One region of the Sinomonas soli genome, then DNA from elsewhere that is predicted to be linked to it. Evidence: riboswitches for the same ligand, from Rfam matches in the RefSeq annotation. Region 1 holds a riboswitch; the other holds the start of a gene.
The links. Region 1 has a riboswitch for S-adenosylmethionine ahead of sfnG (dimethylsulfone monooxygenase SfnG). Riboswitches for the same ligand answer to the same signal wherever they lie in the genome.

Region 1 (7,060 bases):
GTCGCGCTCGCTCGAGAACCCGGCCGAGTACGTGCTCGTCGAGGGCTTCACGGACGACGGCGCCGCCCCGCATGTCCAGAGTGCGCACTTCGCGAAGGGCCTCGAGTCCATGCGGCCGTGCCTGGTCAGGACCCCGGGCATCATCTCCCGTCAGGTCGATGGCGAGGGCTGGGGCGAGATGGGCGAGCTGCAGATCGGCTAGCACCCCCTCAGTACGACGGCGGCCCGGCACCTTCCGCGCGGAAGGCGACCGGGCCGCCGTCGTACTCCGTCTGGGAGTCACCTCCTGAAGGTCACCTCCTGAGGGTCACGTCCCGTGGGTCAGTCGGCGACGTAGTAGAGGCGCTTGTTGACGAACTCGTCCATCCCGAGGGGGCCGAGCTCGCGGCCGAAGCCCGAGCGCTTCACCCCGCCGAACGGCATCTCCGCACCCTCGGCCGCCGGGGTGTTGACGTTGGACATGCCGCTCTCGAGACGCGAGGCGACCTTCTCGGCGCGGGCCGTGTCGGTCGAGAAGACCGCGCCGCCGAGGCCGTACGGGGTGTCGTTGGCGAGGCGGAGGGCCTCCTCATCGCTGCCGACCTTGTACACGACTGCGACCGGGCCGAACAGCTCCTCGTGGTACGCGCGCATCCCGGGCGTGACGCCGGTGAGGACGGCAGGGGAGTAGTAGGCGGCGTCGCCCTCGCCGAGCACTCCGCCCGCGTGGAGCGTTGCCCCCTTGTCCACGGCGTCCTGCACCTGGGCGGCGAGGCCCTCGGCAGCGGCGCGGGAGGACAGCGGTGCGTAGGTGTTCTCGGCGTCGGCAGCGGGGTCGCCCGGGGCGAGGGCCCGCGCGCGGGACGTCAGCTGGGCCACGAAGTCATCGAAGATGTCCTCCATGACGATCATGCGCTTGTTGGAGTTGCAGGCCTGGCCCGTGTTCTCCATGCGGGTGTCCCACGCGGTGTCGGCGACCGCGGCGACGTCCGCGGCATCGAGGACGACGAACGGGTCGGAGCCGCCGAGCTCGAGGACGGCCTTCTTGAGGTTCTTGCCCGCGAGCTCGCCGATGACCGCGCCAGCCCGCTCGGAGCCGGTGAGCGAGACGCCCTGGAGGCGGGGGTCGGCGATGATGTCCGCGATCTGCGCGTGCGAGGCGAACAGGTTCACGTAGGCGCCCCGGGGCACGCCCGCGTCATCCATGATCCGCTGGATCGCGAGGGCCGAGCGGGGGCACGACTCGGCGTGCTTGAGGATGATCGTGTTGCCGAGCATGAGGTTCGGCGCGGCGAACCGGGCCACCTGGTAGTACGGGTAGTTCCACGGCATGATGCCCAGGAGCGGGCCCACGGGGAGCTTCTGCACCACGGCCCGGCCGCCGGAGAAGGTCTTGATCTCCTGATCGGCGGCGAGGGTGGGGCCCTCGGTGGCGAAGTAGTTGAAGATGTCGGTGCAGAATTCGGCCTCGCCCTTGGACTGGGCGAGCGGCTTGCCCATCTCCTCGGTGATGATCGCGGCGAGCTCGTCGGCGCGCTCGGTGAACAGCTCGGCGATGCGCGCCACGACCTTGGCGCGCGTCTCGATGGGAGTCTCGCGCCAGGACTCGAAGGCGCTCTGGGCGGAGGCGAGGGCGGACTCGACGTCGGCGTCCGTCGCGGTGGGGAACGTCTCGACGACCTCGCCGGTGGCGGGATTCAGGACACGGTATCCGGGCTCACTGCTAGTCATGGCACCATCTTGCCCTCTTTGGTGGCGCAGATCACTGTACTTAAGTACGACGCCGGGGGGTCGCCGCTGTGCGGATCGTCCAGTTCCCTCCGCCCCTGCCGTCGCTCCCGTTGGGGAGTCACCTCCGCGACGTTGAGGAGTCAGACGACGCCGGCCGGCCGCCTCCGATGGGGAAGGCGGCCGGCCGGTGTTGTACCTGAAACGGCGGAATCGCGACGAGATGCGTACCTGAAACGGCGGAACCGCGACGAGATGCGTACCCGAAACGGCTAGGGGAGGACTTGGCGCTTGCTCGAGATGACCCCCGTGTTGAAGCCCGCGAGGTGCAGGCCGCCGTGGAAGCGCGCATGCTCGATCTTCACGCAGCGGTCCATCACCACGTTCAGGCCCGCGGCCTCGGCGTCCGCGGCGACCCCCTCGTGCCAGGATCCGAGCTGGAGCCAGATGGTCTTGGCGCCGACCGACTTGGCCTCCTCGAGCACGCCGGGGAGGTCGTCGTGCCTGCGGAACACCTCGACGAGGTCCGGCGTCTCGGGCAGGTCCGCGAGCGAGGGGTAGACCGGCTGCCCCAGGATGGTCTTCACCACCGGATTCACGAAGTACACGCGGTACTTCGTGGAGGAGAGCAGGTACGTCGCGACGAAGTAGCTCGCGCGGCTCGGCTTGTCCGAGGCCCCGACGATCGCGATGACCTTCGTCTCCCGCAGGATCCTCAGCCGCTCGGGGGCGGAGGGCCCGACCCAGGTGCGCTCGGCAACGGCACTCACTTGTTCGCTCCCTTCACGGGCAGGGCGCATGCCTCGCCGTCGTACGTCGGCGCCGCAAACTCCTGCTCCAGGTCCTGGATCTCCTGCGGCTCTGTCTGGCTTGCAGCCAATGCCTGGTCGAGGTCCCAGATGATGTCCTCGACGTCCTCGAGCCCCACGGAGAGGCGGATGAGGTCCGCGGGGACGCCCGCCGCGACCAGCTGGTCCGCGGAGAGCTGCTGGTGCGTCGTCGACCCCGGGTGCAGCACGAGGGTGCGCGCATCGCCGATGTTGGCCAGGTGCGAGGCGAGCTGGAGGGCCTCGATGAACCGGGCGCCGGCCTCGCGGCCGCCCTTCACGCCGAAGCTGAACACGGAGCCCACGCCGAGCGGGAGGAGCTCCTTCGCGTACTCGTGCTGCGGGTGCGAGGGCAGGCCCGCGTAGTTCACGTACGTCACGCGCGGGTCGGCCTCGAGCCACTCGGCGACGCGCCGGGCGTTGGCGAGGTGCGCGTCCATGCGCTGCGGGAGCGTCTCGACGCCCTGCAGGAGCTGGAACGCGGACTGCGCGGACAGGGACGGGCCGATGTCGCGCAGCTGCTCGGAGCGCAGCTTGGTGAGGAACCCGTACTCGCCGAAGTTGCCCCACCACGAGACGTTGCCGTAGCTCGGGACCGGCTCGGTCATGGACGGGAACTTCCCGTTGCCCCAGTCGAACGTGCCGGACTCGACCACCACGCCGCCGAGCGTGGTGCCGTGGCCGCCGAGGAACTTCGTGGCCGAGTGGATCACGATGTCCGCCCCGTGCTCGATGGGCCGCAGGATATACGGCGGGGTCAGCGTCGAGTCGACCACGAGCGGCACGCCGTGCTCATGGGCGACGGCGGCGAGGCCTGCCAGGTCGGCGATGTCACCGGAGGGGTTGGCCACCACCTCGGTGTACACGGCCTTGGTGTTCTCGCGCAGGGCCGCCTCGAAGGCGGCCGGATCGGTCGAGTCCACGAACGTGGTCTCGACCCCGAAGCGGCGCAGCGTCACGTCGAGCTGGGTGATCGTGCCGCCGTAGAGCTTGGAGGAGGCGACGATGTGGTCCCCGGCCTGGGTGAGCGCGGCGAACGTGATGAACTCCGCGGCCATGCCGGACGACGTCGCGACCGCGCCGATGCCGCCCTCGAGCGAGGCGATGCGCTCCTCGAACGCCGCGACGGTCGGGTTGCCGATGCGGGAGTAGATGTTGCCGTACTTCTGCAGCGCGAACAGGTTGGCGGCGTCGTCCGAGTCCTTGAACACGAACGAGGTCGACTGGTAGATCGGCACCGCCCGGGCGCCGTGCTCGGCGTCGGGCGTCCCGCCGGCGTGCAGGGCGCGGGTGCGGAACCCGAACTGGCGCTCCGCCATCAGGCGCTCGCCTCGGCGAGGTCCGCCCCGGCGAGGTCCGCGCGGTGGCGGCCGGCGCCGTCGTACTTCGTGACGGGGAGCAGATCGGTGCGCAGCTCGGTGCCGTTCGCCCGGGCGAGGTCCGCCTCGAGCTCGCGCACGATCGGCAGGACGTCGCGGCCGAACGCCTCGAGCTCCTCCTGGAAGTGCAGGTAGCCGGTGAGGAACAGGTTCACGCCGATCTTCTTGTACTCGACGATCCGCTCGGCGATCTGCTCCGGGGTACCGATGAGCTTGGTGCGGAAGCCGTCGTTGTACTGGACGAGGTCCTCGAACGTGGAGTCCTCCCACATGCCCTTGCCGTCCTTGGTGGACTGGCCGGCCTCCTTGACGGCGGCGGCGAAGCCCTCCACGGCCGGGCGGTGGGCCTTGGCGATGATCTCGCGGAGCGTGTCCTGGGCCTCCTTCTCCGTGTCGCGGGCGATCACGAAGCCGTTGAGGCCGAACCGGGGCGCGGCCGGGGCGGTGCGGCCGTCCCTGGCGGCGGCCAGGACGCCCGCGATGTTCTCCTTGAAGCCCTCGATGTCGCGGCCGTTGGAGAAGTACCAGTCGGCGGTGCGGCCGGCGGCGGCCTGCGCGGCCGTCGAGTTGCCGCCGAAGAAGATCTCCGGGTGCGGGCGGCCCGGGACGTCCACCGGGGCCGGGTTCAGCGTGAAGTCGGAGATGTTGTAGTACTTGCCCGACTGCGAGTAGTCCTTCTGCGTCCACAGGCCGCGGAGGGCGTTGATGAACTCCTCGGTGCGGACGTAGCGCTCGTCGTGCTCGAGCCACTCGAGGCCGAAGTTCACGAACTCGTCCTTGAGCCAGCCGGAGACCACGTTCACGGCCGCGCGGCCGCCGGAGAGGTGGTCCGCGGTGATGATGAACTTCGCGAGCACGCCCGGGTGCCACATGCCCGGGTGCACCGCCGAGATGACCTTGAGCCGCTCGGTGGCCATGAGCAGTGCGAGGCTGAACGAGGTGGCCTCGTGCTGCTTGTCCGCGCCGTAGCTCGCCGCGTAGCGGGTCTGCGTCAGGGCGTACTCGAAGCCCGAGTCCTCCGCGATGCGGGCGAGCTTCCGGTTGTACTCGAACTCCCAGTTGGTCCGCTGCTCGATGGTCGAGACGACGAGGCCGCCGGAGACGTTGGGGACCCAGTAGGCGAACTTCAGCGGGGTCTCGAGGTCGATCCCAGACAAGGACATAGTGCGCTCCTTACGTGCAGGCGCGACGTGGGGCTCGGGCCGAGGCTCCATAGCACTCACCATCGCTTCTGGCAGTAGCACCTTTGGCTCCGCCGCCGTCGTCCGACGTCGGGGCCAGGGTTGCTGCGGCGTCACAGATCCAGATCTCTCGGCCGCTCGGGATGGTCCTTCCGATTGTCGCCAGAGGAGGCGTAACGATGCAAATTATTTCGTCACACTCGCGATGGCCCGCGCCTCGCCGAATACTGTTCGGTGGCGCGCCCGCCGGTCGGCCCGCCGGAGAGGGGAATGCACTGATGGGACGCACGACGGCGGGCGGTTCGGTCCCGTACGCGGAACTCGCCGAGCGCTTCGCACCGGTCTTCGCGCGGATCGAGGACGGCGCGCTCGACCGCGAGCTGGCCAGGACCCTGCCGTTCGAGCAGATCGGCTGGCTCAGGGAGGCCGGGTTCGGGCGACTGCGGGTGCCGGCCGAGTACGGCGGCTTCGGCGTGTCCGTCGAGACCCTCGTCCGCCTGCTCGTCGACCTCTCCGCGGCGGACTCCTCCGTAGGCCATCTCCTGCGCTCGCACTTCGCGTTCACCGAGACGATCGCGCTGCAGGGCGAGGCGTTCCGGGCGCGGTGGTTCGGGCGCGTCGTCGAGGGCGCCATCTTCGGCAATGCGGCGACCGAGCGGTCCGGGAACGCCCTCGGCACCGTCGCCACCCGGCTCGTCCCGGCGCCCGGCGGCTGGCTCCTCACCGGCGAGAAGTACTACACGACCGGCACGACCTTCGCCGACTTCGTGGCCGTCATGGCCTCCCCCGAGGGGTCTGCTTCGCGGGTGTACGCGGTCGCGCCGACCGGGCACCCGGGCGTGGAGATCCGCGACGACTGGGACGGGTTCGGCCAGCAGATGACGGGCACCGGAACGGCCGTGTTCCGCGACGTTCCCGTCCCGGCCGAGGACGTGGTGCCGCGCACCGAGTCGACGACCCATGAGCCGGCGTTCCTCCAGCTCATGCTCCTGTCGGTGCTCGCCGGGATCGGCAAGGCCGTGGTGCGCGACGCGTCGGCCCTCGTGGCGAAGCGGACCCGGACGTTCTCGACTGGGTCCGGGCAGCTGTTCCGCGAGGATCCGCTCATCCTGAACCTCGTGGGGCAGCTTGCCGCGAAGTCGTTCGCCGCGGAGTCCTCGGTGCTAACCGCGGCCCGCGAGCTCGACGCCGCCCTCGCCCTCGGCCCCGATGCCCCTGCCGAGGACCGCTACGCGCGGGGAGCTGTCGCCGTCGACCTCGCCCAGGTGGCCGTGCCGCCGCTCGTGATCGACGCCGCGCAGCAGCTCTTCGACACCGCGGGCGCCTCGGCGGTGTCCCGGGGCAAGGCGCTCGATCGGCACTGGCGCAATGCCCGCACCGTCGCGACGCACAACCCGGTGGCCTTCAAGGCCCGCGGGCTCGGGGACTGGTTCGTCAACGGGACCTCGCCCGTGGCCCTGCACAGCATCGGCGAGGCGCGCGTCGGCTGACCCCTCTCACCCCCCCACCTCCTGAGGGGTCTCTGGCGGGGGCTTGTGGGGTCTCTGGCGGGGCTTGTGGAGTCTCTCCGCCGTGCCTGCCAGAGACCCCTCAACGGTGTGCCATGGACCCCTCAACGGTGCTACGCCCGGGCGAGGAGCTCCTCGCCCACCCGCCCGCGCTGGTAGAAGACCTCGCGCCCGGCGCGCACCGGCTCGGTCAGTCCGGACTCGGCGAGCACCTTGAGGTGAGCGTTGACCGTCCCGGCGGCGAGGTCGAGCGCGCAGGCGAGCTGCGTCGTCGTCATCGGCACGTCCAGCTGCGCGAGGATCTGTGCGCGCGTGCGCCCGAGCAGCCGCGAGACGGGGGATTCGCGCGTCTCCCGCGTGGCCTCCCACAGCCGCCCGACGCCCCGCGGGGCGTACGTGATCGTGGGGACGAACGGGGCGATGTTGAGCACGAGCGTGTTGGGCCACACGAACGCGTT
Region 2 (7,060 bases), on a different contig from region 1:
TTCGCCCGCGACCTCGGCGCGCTCGAGGGAGCCGACGTGGCCGACGCGGTCGGCGCCGGGACGGCGCTCGTGTGCGACCTCGGCCGGGTGCGGGCCGAGCGGGGGAGCGCCGAGGCTCCGGAGGAGGTGCGCGCCGTCATGCTCAACACGGCGAGCGTGGGGGTCTACCCCAACCTCGTCCGGCGGCGCGACCACCTGCGCCGCCGACTGCCCTGGCTGCCCAAGCGCGCCGCCGGGACCCTCGCCGCCCTGCGCACGTTCGGCGCCTCGACCCCCACGCGGCTCGAGATCGACGGTGTCCGCCGCAAGGTGTGGACGCTCTACATCGGCCGCGGCCGCTACTGGCCCCGCGACATCGCCCCCCTCGAGCGCCCCATCCTGGACGACGGCGTCCTCGACCTCCGCGCCGCCAGCGCCCGGCCCCGCTTCGCCCGGCTCCGTCTCCTCACCGCGCTGGTCACCGGGACCGCCGAGCGGAGCCCTGCCCTGCACGAGTGGGATGCGGAGGAGGTCGAGCTCGCGGCTGTCGGGCGCCCCCTGGTCCTCGCGGTGGACGGCGAGGTGATCCCCGGCGTCCAGCGCGCGAGCGTGCGGGTGGAGCGGGGCGCGCTCACGGTGTATTCGCCGCGGGCCGCCAACTGAGGGAGGCAGGCGCAGGAACCGCCGGCGGGAGTCATCCTTGAGGACGAGGCCGGCCCTGCCAGGGGGCGGGAGTTCATCCCCACGGCCGTCGCGGCGGCCCGGGCGGGCCCCTAGCGTGGAACCATGCGAACACGAAGGGGAATGTCATGATCCAGGCGCAAGACCTGGCCAAGGTCTACGGCGACAAGACGGCAGTGGACGGTGTCACCTTCACCGTCCAGCCCGGCCGCGTCACCGGCTTCCTCGGCCCCAACGGTGCCGGCAAGTCGACCACGATGCGCATGATCATGGGCCTCGACGCGCCCACGCGCGGCACCGTGACCGTCAATGGCGAGCCGTATGAGAAGCACCGCGCGCCGCTGCGGGAGATCGGCGCCCTCCTCGAGGCCCGCGCCGTGCACCCCGGCCGCACCGCCTACACCCACCTGCGGGCCCTCGCGGCCACGCACGGCATCCCCACCTCGCGCGTCAGCGAGGTCATCGAGATGACCGGCCTCGGCGCCGTGGCCCGCAAGAAGGTCAAGGGCTTCTCCCTCGGCATGGGGCAGCGGCTCGGCATCGCCGCCGCGCTGCTCGGCGACCCTCAGGTCGTGGTGCTCGACGAACCCGTCAACGGCCTCGACCCCGAAGGCGTCCTGTGGGTCCGCAACCTCGTCAAGTACCTGGCCTCGGAGGGACGCACCGTCTTCCTCTCTAGCCACCTCATGAGCGAGATGTCCCAGACCGCGGACCACCTCATCGTGATCGGCCGCGGGAAGATCATCGCGGACGCCCCGATCCAGGACATCCTCAACGGCGAGGGCCGCGCCCGCACCCGCGTCCGCACCGACAGCCCCGAGCAGCTGGCCTCGCTCCTCGCCCGCGAGGGCGTGAGCATCCAGACCCAGGAACGCGAGCTCCTCGAGGTCTCCGGGCTCGAGCCGCGCGAGATCGCCCAGACCGCGCTCGGCGCCGGCGTCCTCGTCTACGAGCTCACGCCGCTGCAGGCGAGCCTGGAGGAGGCCTACCTCGAGCTCACCAAGGATGACGTGGAGTACCGCTCCGACCGTCCCGACGCCGGGCACAGGCCCGCCGCACCCGCCCAGACCGCCGCGGGCACCCCCGCCCAGACCCAGGAGGCGAACCGATGAGCACCGCAGTCCAGCACGCCCGCCGCTCGGCGGCACCGGCCCTCAGCGGCCCGACCTTCCCCCGGGTGCTCAACTCCGAGCGCATCAAGCTCCTCTCGCTGCTGTCAACCCGGATCCTCCTGCTGTGCTCCGTGGTGCTCATGGTCGGGTTCTCGGCCCTCCAGGCCTGGGGGTTCGGCCAGGTGTCCCAGGCCCAGCACAACGGCACCGTGACCAACCCGCGAGAGGCCATCGACGTCTCGGCGCTCCTCCCGCAGCTCCCGGTCGCCGGCGTCTCGTTCTCCCAGCTCATCCTCGGATCGCTGGCCGTGCTCATCATCAGCGCGGAGTTCACCTCCGGCATGTCCCGGGCCACCTTCGCCGCCGTCCCCAAGCGCTGGCCGGTGCTCGCCGCCAAAGCCGTGTACGCGATCCTCATCGGGTTCGTCCTCACCTACGTCGGCGCCTTCCTCGGCGGCCTCGCAGCCCAGCCGATCCTCGGCAACTACAGCCTGCACCTGGACATGGCGAGCTGGGACATCCAGCGCATCATGCTCCTGAGCGCAGCGTACGTCGCGGCGGTGGCCCTCATGGGCCTCTCCCTCGGCGCCCTCCTGCGGAACTCGGCCGGGGCCATCGTGACCCTTGTCGCGGCCCTGTTCGTCCTGCCGATCATCTTCCAGCTCATCCCGAACGACTTCTTCAAGGAGGCGCGCAAGTACCTCCCCACGAACGCCGCGAACGCGATGATGGAGGCCGGCTCGGGCAACCCGCTCAACACGGCGTACCTCGAGCCCTGGCAGGGCACGCTGGTCATCGTCGCCTACGTGGTGGTGCTCCTCTTCGCTGCCTTCACCACGCTCAGGCAGCGGGACGTCTAGGAGGACCGTGCACTCTCCCGGCGCGCAGGCGCTCGCCCTCGCGGTCCCGCCACGGCGGGGCCGCGTCCGCGCGTACCTGGCGGACCGTCCGGTGGCGATGGACTGGATCGTCGTCGCCGCGGCCGTGTTCCTCGCGGCCCCGCTCTTCGCCGAGTACGCGCTCCACGGGAACTGGTGGCAGTTCGCCCTGCTGGCCCTCCAGCAGGCTGCCCTGCTGGGCCGGCGGCGGTCGCCGTGGGCCGTGCTGGTGGTGACCGTCGCGATCGACGCCGCCCTGCTCTACCAGTCCCCGAACAGTTCGGTCATGAGCGCGGCGATCTTCTTCGCCCTCTACGCCGTGGCCGCCTCTGCCCCGGCACTCATCGCCTTCGGCGCCTCCGTGCTCGCCTCGGTCCCCGCCTCGGCCTACTACGCCTTCGTCTACAGCCCCCGCGGGCCCGCGGCGTCGGAGAACGCCCGCTATGTGGGCCTGGTGGCGGCGGTCTCCGTGCTGCTGATGGACGTCCTCGCGACCGGTCTCGGGGCGTGGGTCCGCGGCACCCGGGAGCACCAGGCCGAGATCCGAGCGTGGGCCATGCGCAGGGCCGAGCTGGCCTCGGTCCAGGAGCGCAACCGGATCGCCCGCGAGATGCACGACGTCGTCGCGCACTCGCTCACGGTCATGGTCGCCCTCAGCGACGGCGCCGCGAAGATCGCCGCCAAGGACCCGGACCGCGCCCAGGAGGTGCTCGGCGAGCTGTCCCGGACGGGGCGCACAGCGCTGGCGGACATGCGCCGCGTCCTCGGGGTGCTCCGTGAGCCCGCGGCGGGCCCGAGCCTCGCCCCGGCCCCCGGGACCGAGAGCCTCCAGTCGCTCGTCGCGGGCTTCCGGACCGCCGGCCTCACCGCCGTCCTCACCCTCACCGGGGCCGCGCCGCCCAAGGACCCGGCCTTCCAGCTCGCCGTCTACCGGATCGTCCAGGAATCCCTGACCAATGCGCTCCGGTACGGGCGCGGTGTCTCCCGCGCCGAGGTCGGGCTGGCGAGGGAGGGCAGCACCGTGCGGATCCGGGTCGAGAACGACGGCGCGGCGGCCGACGGCGCGCAGCCCCGCCTCGGGACGGGCGGCGGCATCGCGGGGATGCGCGAGCGCGCGGCGCTGTACGGCGGCACCCTCCGCGCCGGACCGCGGGCCGGGGGAGGATGGACCGTGGAGACCGAGCTGCACTGGGACGAGCAGCATGGGGACGAGCAGCACCGGGCGGAGGGGGACGCATGAGCGAGACGGAACACCAGCACGGCGAGGGGTCCCTGCGGCTCCTCCTCGTCGACGACCAGCCCCTCCTGCGGATGGGCTTCCGGCTCGTCCTCGAGTCCGAGGAGGACCTCGAGGTAGTCGGCGAGGCGGGCAACGGCGCCGAGGCCGTAAAGCTCACCGAATCGCTGCGGCCCGACGTCGTGCTCATGGACGTGCGCATGCCCGTCATGGACGGCATCGAGGCAACCCGCCGCATCGCGGCCGCCCACAGCGCCGCCCGGGTCATCATCCTCACCACGTTCGACCTCGATGAGTACGCCTTCTCCGGCCTCCAGGCCGGGGCCTCGGCGTTCCTCCTCAAGGACGTGGCCCCGGCTGAACTCGTCCAGGCCGTGCGCCTTGTGGCGAGCGGGGACGCCGTCGTGAGCCCCCGCGTGACCCAGCGCCTCCTCGAGACCTACGTCCGCAGCGCCGGCGCGCCCGCGCGCGGCAACGGGGGGACCGCGCCGGACCCCCTGCTGAAGGATCTGACGCCACGCGAGCTCGAGGTCCTGCGGGCGATCTGCGAGGGCCTGAGCAACGCTGAGATCGCGCACCGGTTCTTCCTCTCCGAGGCGACTGTGAAGAGCCATGTGCGCCGGATCCTCACGAAGCTGCACCTGCGCGACCGGGTCCAGGCCGTGGTCTACGGGTACGAGACCGGGCTCATCATCCCGAGCAACCCCGACTACTGAACTCCAGACGGCGGGTGGGGCCTGTGTGAACCTCCGTGACGGGCGCGTTTTCGTCCCGCGGGCAGCCCACCGGCAGACTGGGCGAAGAATCAAGAGTTCCGGCAACAAGCCCTGGCTTGCCGGACGGCAACCCTCCGGCTGTAGTGGGGTGCCCCAGGTGAGGATTCGACGGCGCGGGGACCCCGGCGTCGTAAGTATGGCGCCTGAGCGAGCCTCGCGCCGCGACCCGAAGAGGACCTCCATGGCCACCCTCCTGAGAACCGAGCCGGGACTCGGCAGCGCCCTGCGCGCCAAGCGCCGCATCCTCGCCTCCGCGTTCGTCGGCACCACCATCGAGTGGTACGACTTCTACCTCTACGGCACGGCCTCGGCCCTCGTGTTCAACAAGCAGTTCTTCCCCGACGCGAGCCCGCTCGTCGGCGTCCTGGCCTCATTCGCCACCTACGCGGTCGGGTTCATCGCGCGGCCCCTCGGCGGCGTCATCTCCGGCCACCTCGGGGACCGGATCGGCCGCAAGGCCCTACTCGTGGCCTCCCTGCTGACCATGGGCATCGCCTCCACCCTCATCGGCGTCCTGCCGAACTATGCCTCCATCGGCATCCTCGCCGTGGCGGGACTCGTGGTACTCCGGCTCATCCAGGGCCTCTCTGCCGGCGCCGAGTGGGGCGGCTCCGCGCTGCTCTCGGTCGAGCACGCCCCGGCCGGGCGGAAGGGCCTGTTCGGCTCGTTCACGCAGGTCGGCTCGGCGGCCGGCATGCTCCTGGCCACCGGCGCGTACGCGCTCACCCAGGCCTTCCTCACGCCCGAGCAGTTCCAGTCATTCGGCTGGCGGCTGCCGTTCCTCCTCTCCGGCGTCCTCGTCCTCATCGGCCTCTGGATCCGCCTGGGCGTGACCGACGCGGAGGAGTTCACGGCCGTCAAGGACTCCGAGGGCATCGTGGCCCGCCCCGTGGCGCGCGTGCTGCGCGAGCACCCGCGCGGGATCCTCGTGACCATCGGCATGCGCCTCGTCCAGCCCGCCATCTACACGCTCATGACCGTGTACATCCTCGGCTACCTCAAGGACCGCCGCCACGACACCACCTCGGGCCTGGCCGCGATCCTCATCGTCTCCGCCATCGGCCTGCTCTCGGGGCCCTTCTGGGGCTGGCTCTCGGACCGCGTCGGGCGCCGGCGCATCGCCGTCGCTGCGTCCGCGGGCGTGGTGGTGCTCATCTGGCCGTTCTTCTGGTTCCTCGACCACGGCAGCCTGACCTTCCTGCCGCTCGTGCTGCTCGTGGGGATGAATATCCTGCACGATGCGATCTACGGCCCGCAGGCCGCGTGGTTCGCCGAGCAGTTCCCCACCGAGCTGCGCTACTCGGGGGTGTCCTTCGGCTACCAGGTCGGCACCGTGCTCTCCGCGGCCGTCACCCCGCTCGTCGCCGCGGCCCTGCTCCAGGCCGGCGGCGGGACGCCGTGGCTTGTGTGCGGCTGGTTCGCCGTCCTCGGCGTCCTCACCACCGTGGCCGCACTCGCCGCCAAGGACCCGGTCGGCCGGCGCGCCGCCCAGCCGGCCACGGCGGAGGGCGGGGCGGGCGCCTGAGGCGCCGGCCGCCGTCGTCCGCAGACCCGCCCGCCGGCCGCCGCCCCGGCCCACCGCACCCGAACCCGGAAGGAACCCCATGACCAAGCCCCTGCTCCTGAATGCGTTCGAGATGCTCGTGCCGGTGCACCAGTCGCCGGGCCTGTGGCGGCACCCCGACTCGCAGGCCCACCGCTTCGCCGAGCTCGGCTACTGGACGCAGCTCGCCAAGGCCCTCGAGGACGGCGGCTTCCACGGGATCTTCTTCGCGGACGTGCTCGGGCAGTACGACGTCTACGGCGGCAGCGCCGACGCCGCCGTGCGCGGTGGGGTGCAGTACCCGGCCCTCGACCCGCTGCTGATCGTGTCCGCGCTGGCGGCGGCGACCGAGCGGCTCGGCTTCGGCGTCACCGCCTCGGTCACCTACGACCACCCGTACCTGCTGGCCCGCAGGTTCGGCACGCTCGACCACCTCACCGGCGGCCGGCTCGCGTGGAACATCGTCACCTCGTACCAGGAGTCGGCGGCGCGGAACCTCGGCCTCGACACGCAGGTGCCGCACGACGAGCGGTACGACCGGGCCGAGGAGTTCATGGACGTCGCCTACAAGCTGTGGGAGGGCTCGGTGGACGACGGCGCGCTGGTCGCCGACCCCGTGGCGAACGTCTTCACGAACCCCGCCGGGGTGCGGGGGATCGCGCACGGCGGCGACGCCTACCGGGTGCCCGGCCCCGCCTTGGTCGGGGCCTCCCCGCAGCGGACCCCCCTGCTGTTCCAGGCCGGGGCCTCGGCCCGCGGGAAGGCGTTCGCCGCGAAGCACGCCGAGGCGGTGTTCTTCTCGAGCTCGACGCCCGCGCAGGCGAAGAAGTTCACCGACGGACTGCGGGCGGAGC

Region 2: another riboswitch for S-adenosylmethionine. It lies ahead of ACYVKZ_RS13535 (MFS transporter); the one in region 1 lies ahead of sfnG (dimethylsulfone monooxygenase SfnG).

What each region holds. Positions count from the first base shown of each region.
Region 1 is NZ_BAAGSN010000006.1:390,413-397,472, reverse strand. It holds gene ACYVKZ_RS07480 (putative quinol monooxygenase) at 1-202, shown strand, start outside; gene ACYVKZ_RS07475 (NAD-dependent succinate-semialdehyde dehydrogenase) at 322-1,710, opposite strand; gene ACYVKZ_RS07470 (CoA-binding protein) at 1,980-2,477, opposite strand; gene ACYVKZ_RS07465 (O-acetylhomoserine aminocarboxypropyltransferase/cysteine synthase family protein) at 2,474-3,853, opposite strand; gene sfnG (dimethylsulfone monooxygenase SfnG) at 3,853-5,076, opposite strand; SAM riboswitch class I at 5,133-5,244, opposite strand; gene ACYVKZ_RS07455 (acyl-CoA dehydrogenase family protein) at 5,373-6,584, shown strand; gene ACYVKZ_RS07450 (ArsR/SmtB family transcription factor) at 6,716-7,060, opposite strand, start outside.
Region 2 is NZ_BAAGSN010000015.1:22,829-29,888, reverse strand. It holds gene ACYVKZ_RS13560 (phosphatase PAP2 family protein) at 1-642, shown strand, start outside; gene ACYVKZ_RS13555 (ABC transporter ATP-binding protein) at 789-1,772, shown strand; gene ACYVKZ_RS13550 (ABC-2 transporter permease) at 1,769-2,632, shown strand; gene ACYVKZ_RS13545 (sensor histidine kinase) at 2,640-3,890, shown strand; gene ACYVKZ_RS13540 (response regulator) at 3,887-4,603, shown strand; SAM riboswitch class IV at 4,691-4,806, shown strand; gene ACYVKZ_RS13535 (MFS transporter) at 4,845-6,188, shown strand; gene ACYVKZ_RS13530 (LLM class flavin-dependent oxidoreductase) at 6,268-7,060, shown strand, end outside.